Regions from separate parts of the Paenibacillus sp. FSL R7-0273 genome, predicted to be linked through region 2. Evidence: predicted binding sites of a transcription regulator. Region 2 holds the regulator's gene; each other region holds the start of a gene.
What was found. The regulator Rex, encoded in region 2, represses fermentation and respiration genes when NADH is low (regulators of the CRP and FNR family bind a similar motif). The targets are predictions, from matches to a motif close to TTGTGAAATATTTCACAA.
Positions count from the first base shown of each region.

Region 1: R70723_RS12585 (DUF1641 domain-containing protein) is a predicted target of Rex. The motif match lies at 1,462-1,479, and genes of this name have one in related genera.
Region 3: R70723_RS19685 (polymer-forming cytoskeletal protein) is a predicted target of Rex. The motif match lies at 1,074-1,091, and genes of this name have one in related genera.

Region 1 covers NZ_CP009283.1:2,960,480-2,963,759, reverse strand. The annotation lists gene R70723_RS12590 (NAD(P)/FAD-dependent oxidoreductase) at 1-885, opposite strand, end outside; gene R70723_RS12585 (DUF1641 domain-containing protein) at 938-1,381, opposite strand; gene R70723_RS12580 (nitroreductase family protein) at 1,703-2,320, shown strand; gene R70723_RS12575 (LysR family transcriptional regulator) at 2,391-3,242, opposite strand.
Region 2 covers NZ_CP009283.1:4,734,864-4,738,143, reverse strand. The annotation lists gene dinG (ATP-dependent DNA helicase DinG) at 1-1,543, shown strand, start outside; gene R70723_RS20355 (redox-sensing transcriptional repressor Rex) at 1,665-2,318, shown strand; gene R70723_RS20350 (amidohydrolase) at 2,305-3,280, shown strand, end outside.
Region 3 covers NZ_CP009283.1:4,580,275-4,583,554, reverse strand. The annotation lists gene R70723_RS19690 (serine hydrolase domain-containing protein) at 1-901, opposite strand, end outside; gene R70723_RS19685 (polymer-forming cytoskeletal protein) at 1,167-1,718, shown strand; gene R70723_RS19680 (YhfM domain-containing protein) at 1,861-2,301, shown strand; gene R70723_RS34410 (GNAT family N-acetyltransferase) at 2,249-2,488, shown strand; gene R70723_RS19670 (ABC transporter ATP-binding protein) at 2,497-3,280, opposite strand, start outside.

The sequences.
Region 1 (3,280 bases), 1.8 Mb from region 2:
GTCTCCAGCAACGAACACATCCTTATGCGAAGCGGACTGCAGGAAATCATTAACGGTCGCACGGCCGCGGTTAACCTCAAGGCCGGATTCCCCGACCAGCGGATTGCCCTGGACGCCACCGGTCCATACAAAGGTGTTGGCAACGATTTTTTGACCATCCTTAAGATCAATCGTGTTGCCCTCAACATTCGTTACAGGCAGTCCGGTCAGGAACTGTACACCGCGTGCTTCAAGGCTTGCGGTAGCACGCTGGATCAGGTGATCCGGCAGTACAGGCAGAATCTTAGGCCCTGCTTCAACAAGCAGCAGCTTAATTTCCTTCTGGTCTACGCCATAACGCTTGGTCAGCTTAGGCAGAACATCGGCAATTTCACCAACCAGCTCCACGCCGGTAAGTCCGCCGCCGCCGATCAGGATAGTTGCATCCGCAGAGTTTTTACTTTTTGCGTATTCTGCGATTTTGCCTTCGATGTGGGCGTGGATGTTTTTGGCATCCTCAGCCGACTTCAGCACCATGCTGTATTGCTCAAGACCCGGAATACCGAAGTAAGCCGTGGTGCTGCCAAGACCGACAACAAGTGCGTCATACGATAGGGTTGATCCGTCAGACAGGCTGATCTGCTTGCTGTCCACGGAGAAGGATTTCACCTTGGCAATCTTCAGGTCGATATCTTTACCGGCAAACAGCTTTGCCAGCGGCATGGCGATTGCCTTTTCCGAGATGCTTCCGGCAGCCAGACGGTGAAGCTCTGTAATAATCTGGTGAGTCGGGTACTGGTTCACTACAGTAACTTTTGCTTCAGCCTTGCCCATATATTTACGCACAGTCAGCGCGCTCAGCAAGCCGCCGTATCCTGCACCTAGAATTACGATATGTTTTGACATTCTTATTCCTCCGTCCATACGTGTGTATACGTTTCTTATTAATAAGCTACAGTTATTTCTGCGGGCTGCGTTCGCCGCTGACCTGCAGATAGGCGTTCACGAAGCGGAGCATTTTCTGCACCTGAGGATCCTTGAGCATCTTCATCATGCCGAACAGGCTGATATTCTCCGTACTGGCCTCGGCGCGGTCCTTAGCTTCGATAACATTAGCGGCCATGTTCTTAACCGACCCTACAACAGGCTCGGCAATTTCCTTGATCGCTCCCACAGTGTCATTCTTAAGCACATCATCCGTTGCAACCGCCTGGACAAAATCAAAGGATTTCGTTAATACTCCGGCCAGCTGGGTGAGCTTAGGCAGCTCCTCTACCAGCAGTACGAGTGACTCCTGAACCTCCGGCTTTAGCAGCTGCTCCAGCAGGTCCTCCTTGGATACCTTTGCTGCGGCCGCTTTTTCTTCCTGTTCAGGCAGGGTTTGCGTAGTTGTTTCTGACATATTAGCCTCTCCTTCACATTGACATACCTGCTTAAAAATTTCTAACTCACAAAGTCAGTGTGCCTATTATACCACCGTTCTTGTTAAATATGTCACAAAGTTTTACCCATTTAGCTTTGTTTTGTGATAATAATCACTTCTTTAATGTCTTTTTCTCGAATTTACTTCTTTTTAATAAATTTTTTTATAAATTCATGTTTAATATCATTGACGATCCACAGTAGCCGTGTTATCTTAAGCAAGTAACCAATTGTAAGTACATTATAAAACATCAGTTATTGATTTTTATTAACCAATACATAAGCTAACGGAGGCATAATCATGAGTACCTTTTCAGAATTAGTCCAAGCCCGCAGATCCGCCATGAATTTCGTTGAAGGTGTTGCTATTTCGAAGGCAGAGCTGGAGGAAATGTTCTCGCTGGCCCGTCTCGCCCCATCCAGCAACAATCTGCAGCACGCCCACTACAAGGTGGTTACCGATCCGGCTGTCAAGGAACAGCTGCGCAAGGACGCCTACAACCAATACAAGGTACATACCGCCTCAGCCGTCATCCTTGTATACGGAGACAAAAATGCTTATCTGCAGGCACCGGAGATTTACAGCGGCCTTAAGCTGCTTGGTGCGATGAGCCAGGAGGAATATGACGATACCATCCAGTCCATTAACGATGCCTATGCCGGCAACGAGGCCTTCCAGCGCGATGAAGCTATCCGCAACGCCTCCCTGTCAGCCATGCAGTTCATGCTGATTGCCAAGGATAAAGGCTGGGATACGTGCCCGATGATCGGTTTTGATCCCGCGGCGGTTAATGCGACTCTCAAGGTGCCTGACAACCTGATTCCGGTCCTGATGATCACAATTGGCCAAGACAACAAGCATAAGATCAGACCGCGCGGCTACCGCAAGCCGGTGAACGAATTCGTGGAATTTATCTGAATGCGCATAAAAGCCCTCCGTCAGCATTTGGCGGAAGGCTTTTTTTGTCATATAATCCGCCCGGCAGCTATCAGGCTTCAAGGTGGGCCAGCTCCAAAAAACGGATGAATCTATGTAAAGCCGGCGGCTGCTGTTTACGGCGTCTGATTACAAAACGGATTGTCATTTTATCAGGCAGCTCCTCAAAACGGACAGAATGCAGCTCCTTTCGGCTATCGGCAACTTCTGCGGGAAGGATACTGATCCCAAGCCCTTCATTGACTGCCTGGAGAATGGACTCAAGCGAATCGAATTCCAGCACTGACCGGTCCGGCTGCTCTTTTTGACTGAACAAACCGAGCAATTTCCTTCTGTACACACATTCCGGGTCACTGTTAACGATTAAAGTCTGCATGTGCAGCGGCTTCCCGGGATTCTGCTTAGGAGAAAGGATTACGAGGCGCTCATCATAGGTATACACAGACTCAAACAACACGTTATTGTAAGGCCCGTTTACAAAAATCCCGTCCAGCTCCCCGTAAGAGAGCATTTCCTGCAGCCGTTCCGCACTATTCGTTCTGAGCTTGATATCAATATTATGGTTCTGCAGAAATGAAGACAGCAACCGGGGAATACGGATAGCGGCAACAGTCTGGGGAGCGCCGATAGCCAGCGATTTTTTCCACTTTACGGGATTTACAGAAGACCGGGCTTCCTCCATTAAAAGCAAAATTTGATTGGCGTAACCAAGCAATTCACTTCCCTCTTTAGTCAGTGTCACACCTCTGTTGTTGCGCAAAAATAACCGGACGCCGAGCTCCTCCTCCAGACCTTTTATCCTTTGGCTGATATTGGACTGGACATACCCCAGCTTCTCCGCAGCTTTTGAGACTGACTGCAGCTCTGCAACCTGTTTGAAAATCCTTAAATCCTGACTCTCCACAACCTAAAACCTCCGCTGATATCATTTCAAATGATACC
Region 2 (3,280 bases):
CGATGTCGTTATCACGAATCACTCCAAGCTGTTTGCTGATGTGAAGGCCGGACATCAGCTGCTGCCCGCGTATGAGCATCTTGTCATAGATGAGGCCCATCATCTGGAGGACGTGGCGGGCAAGCATCTGGGTATGCAGATGAAGTATTTCACGGTAGCCCATACCCTGACACGGCTGTATAAGGACAGCCGGAACGGACAGCTGCCGGCGCTGCGCCAGACCCTGCAGTCTTCAGGAAGCGAACAGGCCTCTGAATGGAGCGGTGTCATTGACCGGATCTATCCTGATCTGCTGACCGTTAAGGAGACATGGGATGTGCTCAGCGATAAGCTGTTCGGACTGCTGCCTGACCGCAGCGATGCGGCTGCCGGTGAAGCCGGACAGCTGGTGTCGCGGCTGCATCCCGGCAAGAAGCCAAGGGACTGGGAAGAGCTGGCGGCCCTGGAGAACACCCTGAATCTCAGCCTTAGTGATATTATCCGCAGAGGCGACAAGATGCTCAGCGAAATGCGCGATACGGACAGCCAGTCCTCCTCGGACAGTCTGGTGACTGACATCGGCGGACTGTTTAAGGACCTGGCCTCCATACGTGAGCAGATCCGCTTCTTCATGGGCCTGAATGACGAGAATATTGTGTACTGGATGGAGGGCAGTAGCAACTACCGCGGTAAATCCCTGCAGCTGTATGCTGTTCCGGTGGATGTCAGCACCCAGCTCAAAGAGCTGTTCTTCGATAAGAAGAAGAGTATAACGCTGACCTCGGCCACCCTGTCTGTAGATAAATCCTTCCAGTTCATGATAGATAATCTCGGCCTGGGAGAGGCTGTAGAGCAGGACAGGCTGATGACCGCACTGCTGCCTTCACCGTTTAATTACCGCGAGCAGGCGCTGCTTGTAATACCTCGGGATTTTCCTAGTGTGAAGGGCAGTGTAGGCGATGCCAGGTTTGTTGACCGGCTTGTGCACTCGCTTGCTGAGGCTGCAGTGGCAACCAAAGGGCGCATGCTGGTGCTGTTCACCTCCTACAAAATGCTGAGGCAGGTCTACGACCCGCTCAAGGAAGCGCTGGCTACTGAAGACATCGCAGTGCTGGGACAAGGAGTGGAGGGGGGCAGCCGCAGCAAGCTGATCCGCCGCTTCCAGGACAGCCCTGCAGCTGTTCTGCTTGGCACGAGCAGCTTCTGGGAGGGTGTGGATATTCCCGGAGATGCGCTGACCTGCCTGGCGATAGTCAGGCTGCCGTTCCAGCCGCCGAACCATCCGCTTGCAGAAGCGAAGTCGGAGCTGCTTCAGGCCCAGAAGAAGAATCCGTTCATGAAGCTGTCAGTGCCGCAGGCGGTTATCCGCTTCAAGCAGGGCTTTGGCAGGCTGGTTCGCACCGCCCAGGATCGGGGAATTGTCATTGTATATGATACCAGGGTAATAGAGTCTTATTACGGGAAGTATTTCCTGTATTCGCTGCCGGGTCCCAAGATGGAGCATATGCTGACCGACCAGATGGTTCCGAGAATCGAGGAATGGCTGGAAGGCGGTATTTCATAACCTTTTTACGTCATTATCTAATATTTGTCTAGTGCCGCAACCGCCTCCTGTGAATAGATGAGGGAGATGGTTGCGGATTTCATACACAGCAGAGTTATACTAAAATTTAGGAGGAGAAGACATGAAATCGGACAAAATATCGGAGGCTGTCGTCCGCAGGCTCCCTGTGTACCTGCGTTTCCTGAATGATCTCCAGAAGCGCGAAATTGCAACCGTTTCTTCCCAGGAGCTGGGACAGAAGCTGGATCTTAATCCGGCGCAGATCCGTAAGGATCTCGCTTATTTTGGAGATTTTGGCCGGAAGGGCATCGGCTATGATGTATCCTATCTGATCGAAAAAATCCGTCACATCCTCAAGCTGGACCAGCAGATCAACGTAGCTCTGGTCGGGGCCGGTAACCTGGGCCATGCCCTTTCGAATTACAATGCTTACCTTAAGGATACAATGAAAATTACTGCAGTATTCGACTCCTATGCACCCAAGGTGGGCCAGAAGATCAACTCCCTGACGGTTCAGCCGATGGAGGAGCTTGGACGGACCATCCGTGAGCAGGGAATCCGGATCGGCATCATAACCGTACCGGACAGCGAAGCGCAAAATGTTGCTGATATTCTGGTGGAATCGGGCATTGAGGCCATTCTTAATTTTGCGCCGGTTATTCTGAAGACACCGTCGTCCATCCGCATTCATGCGGCTGACTTTACAACGGATCTGCAGAGCCTTGCCTATTATTTGCATGACGGAAAGGAAGAAGTTAAAGATGAACAGCAATAAAACGATAATCGAGGGCGGGCGGTTTCTGGTACCCGGCTCCATTCAGCCTGTGCTGAGCGGTTATATGATGATAGAGGACGATCTGATCACTTACATAGGGGAAGATAAGCCTGCGGCCGGAGAAGGCGTCCTGACGGTCGATGGCAGCCGTCTGCTGTTCATGCCGGGACTGGTCAACACCCATGGCCATGCGGCGATGTCGCTGCTGCGCGGATATGGTGACGATATGGTGCTTCAGAGCTGGCTGCAGGAAAAGATGTGGCCGATGGAAGCGAAGTTTACTGGCGATGATGTGTACTGGGGAACCGCCTTGTCTGTGCTTGAAATGCTGAAGGGCGGAACTACAACCTTCCTGGACATGTATGATCACATGGACCGGGTGGCAGAGGTTACAGAGCAGTCTGGTATCCGCGGAGTACTTATGCGCGGCGCCATCGGCCTGTGCCCTGAGGATGTGCAGAACCAGAAGCTCGCGGAAGCTGTGGAGTTTGCGCGTAACTGGCACGGCAAAGCGGACGGCAGAATTACAGCCATGCTCTCGCCGCATGCTCCATACACCTGTCCGCCGGACTTCTTCATGAAGTTTGTACAGGCAGCCCATGATCTGGATCTGCCGATGCATACCCATATGTCCGAGACACGTCATGAAGTGGAACAGAATGTAGCAGATTACGGTCTTCGTCCGGTTGCGCATCTGGAAAAGCTGGGTATGTTCACCCGCCCTTCCCTGATTGCCCACGGCGTCCATCTGAATGATGAAGAAATTGAAATTCTGGCCAAATACAATGTCGGAGTATCTCATAATCCGGGCAGTAACCTGAAGCTGGCGAGCGGAGTTGCCCGTGTGCCTGAGCTGCTGAAGGCAGGAGTCAAGGTCTCGCTCGGCACCGACGGGGCAGCCAGCAACAACAATCTGGATATGTTTGAGGAGATGCGGCTGGCGGCACTGATCCATAAAGGGG
Region 3 (3,280 bases), 150 kb from region 2:
CTACAGGCGGCTTCTGCTTACCGCGATGATCCTGCGTTAAGACTACAACAGTCTCAAGCTCAGGTATTACATATACAAACTGGCCTCCGTATCCCCGGGCGTAATAATAGCGGAATGCCGCATCCGGGGATTCCTGATGGAGACGCGCATAGCTGTCTGTCCACCAATGCCAGGCATAGCCGCCGCGGCGCGGACTATCCGCCTGAATGACGGTTTGCGTAGAACGGCTAAGCAGCCCGGGAGTAATCAGCTGCCGCTGCTCCCATTCTCCCTGCTGCAGAAAGAGCTGGCCGAAGTTCAGCAAATGTGCCGGACGCAGCCGGAGTCCGAACCCCCCGGTATGGATGCCCTGCGGGTCCTGCTCCCATTCATATTGTTCAATGCCCAGCGGGCCGAACAGCTCTTCCTCAGCAAACCGGGCAACCGGCATGCCGGTACCCTGAACCAGAATTGCCGCAAGCAGCTGGGATACCCCGGAATTGTATTCCATATGCTCACCGGGATTATGGGACAGCCTCTGCTCCAGCACAAAATCAATCCAGTTTTCCGAGCGCGTCATGCGTGGAAAGGAGTTCTGGCCGCCAAACTCTGTCCAGTTAAAGCCTGCCGTCATGCTGAGCAGCTGCTCCAGCGTAATTTCAGCCTTGCGCGGATCACGGTCCTGGCGAATCCGGGGATAAAATTCAGCCAGCAATGTATTTGGATCCGGCAGCAGACCTTTTTCCATCGCAATGCAGAACAGCGCCGACAGAACACTTTTGGTACAGGAGTTGATTTTGGCGAGTTCACCGGCTGTGCTGGTTTCTCTATAATGCTCAAAGGCCAGACGGCCTTGACGGTTAATCAGGCAGCTGCGTAATGGATAGGGGGCGACCGCTGCGGTCAGTTGGGATGGTTCCATGGATAAGTTCCTTTCTTAGGCCGGGAATAACATTATGTCTAATATTATGTACTACATATCTGTTCCAGTGTACCAGCCTTAGTGCAGAAAAGCGAAATTCCGGGATGCTGTTAGGGCTTGCTGCTGAACAAATCGGTTGCAGATTGCAGTTCCAGCCGTAATAGACACAAATTTGTGAAAAAGTTCACGTGATAATTTTCAAATTTTAATATATAATATGGTTATTAAAGAGAAATCAAACTAAATAAAAATTGGGGGATTTGAGATGAAATTTGTAAAAACGTTGCTGGTTGCCGGTGTTGCTGCTGCATTACTGTCGGGTTGCGGTTCGAATAATGACAATGCCGGAAATGAAGCGGCTGCCACTGCAACTGCTGCTGCACAGACTGATGCCGTATCCACTGCTTCCATCGTGAAAGAACAGGATCCATTCCTGAAAGCTGTCAGTGCAGAAGGTAACTGGATCGTTGCAATCCTGAATGACCTTACTGTAGATCAGGATGTTGTAGTAGCTGGTGAGTTCCATGATAAAGGCGCTGCCGAGAATGCACTCTACCGTAAGCTTGCCCTGTATGCACAGGATGCTGATCATAATGTAACGGCTACTTACACACTGACTGCACCGAAAGTAACTGTACAAAGCGAGAACTTCAGAGTTCAAGGCGGTACAATCAAAGGTGACGTATATGTAGAAGCTAACGGCTTCAACCTGTACAAGGATGCTACCATTGACGGTAACCTGTACTTCGCAAGTGCTGACGTACAAGCAACTGCAGTGATGGAAGGCAAAGTGACTGGAACAACTGAAGTTAAGTAATACCGTTACACTGCGGATGATCGGATAGATACAGCCTGTAGACTTAATCTCTGATGAGGAGGTGGGTTTGCAGGCTTTCTTTATGTTTACATAGAAATATATGGAAGTTGTTTGTTGCGCGCTGAGAGAAGGAGGAGCTGATATGAAAAAGTGGACTCCGCTGCTGGTATTCTGTCTGCTTGCCATTGGGATTATGAGCTACAGCAAGCTGAAAGTAAGCGAGATAGCCAGTATCCGGCTGGAGTGTGCGGATTTTTGTGAGGACGGTCAGATACCCGCGGGGCTTTTTGCTGACAAGACCTTTACAGAGCCGAAGGAAATCAAGGTGTTCGTAACGGCTATCAATAAGGCGAAACGGATGAAAGGAGAATTGGATTACGGTGTGATGTTCAGAATGTATGCAGCTTATAAAAACGGCGGAGAAAAGGTCTACACCCTAAACATTGCTGATTCAAAAAAGGAAGGGATACGGGGTCTGCTGGTAGACTCTAAAGATAGCGGAAAAGGCTACTCGATTCCTTCTAAAAATCATGAGGAGCTGCGGAAGCTTATTTATGGGGAGACTACAGAAATGTTACATTGAGCAAGCTTACAGGAGAAAAGGGGCTGCGGCGGCGTTGCTTAATCTGCTGGAAAAAGAGTTAAGCCGCCGCAGCGTGGTTAGCGTGAGGATTCTGACAGGCCGTAATAATCATCTAGCTCTGCGAACCTATGAAAAGAACGGTTATTTGAGAGACAATGAAGCTGTATTTACCAAGAAGCTACGGTGATCCGAGCCTCAATGGACAGCTTCGGCGACCGGTTCCTTAAATTGCAGCCGGTACAGCTCCGCATATACTCCGTTGCTGGACAGCAGACTGTCATGTGTGCCTTCCTCGGCAACAACACCCTTATCCAGCACGATGATTCTGGTGGCGTTGCGTACAGTGGACAGCCGGTGGGCGATGACCAGCGTGGTCCGGTTCTGCATCAGCCGGTCAAGGGACTGCTGGACAAGCTGCTCCGACTCATTATCCAGGGCCGAGGTGGCTTCATCCAGCAGCAGAAGCGGTGCATTCCGCAGAAAAGCCCGGGCAATGGCGATACGCTGGCGCTGTCCTCCCGATAAGCCTGTTCCGTGTTCACCGATCAGGGTGTCATAGCCTGCGGGCAGCTTCTGAATAAAGTCATCTGCTCCTGCAAGTCTGGCCGCTTCCCGGATCTCTTCATCACTGGCCGTATCGCTGCTGAACGCAATATTGTCCTTAATTGATCCGGAGAACAGGTAAGGGGACTGCGGCACATAAGTGATCATGCTGCGCAGTTCCGCAAGCCCGCCGGCTGCAGACTGGCCGTAAACGGAAATATGTCCGGCATCGGGCCTGAGCAACCCGCAGCACATCCGCATAAGGGTTGTTTTGCCGGAGCCGCTTGGACCGACCAGCGCAACCGTCTCACCATGCCTGATATACAGATTCAAATCCCTGAACAGCGGCGCCTGATCATCCGGTCCTGCGGAGTGGCTGTAGCACGCATTAGAAATAGTTAATGCAGCGGATTCATCCGGACAAGTCTCTGACGGG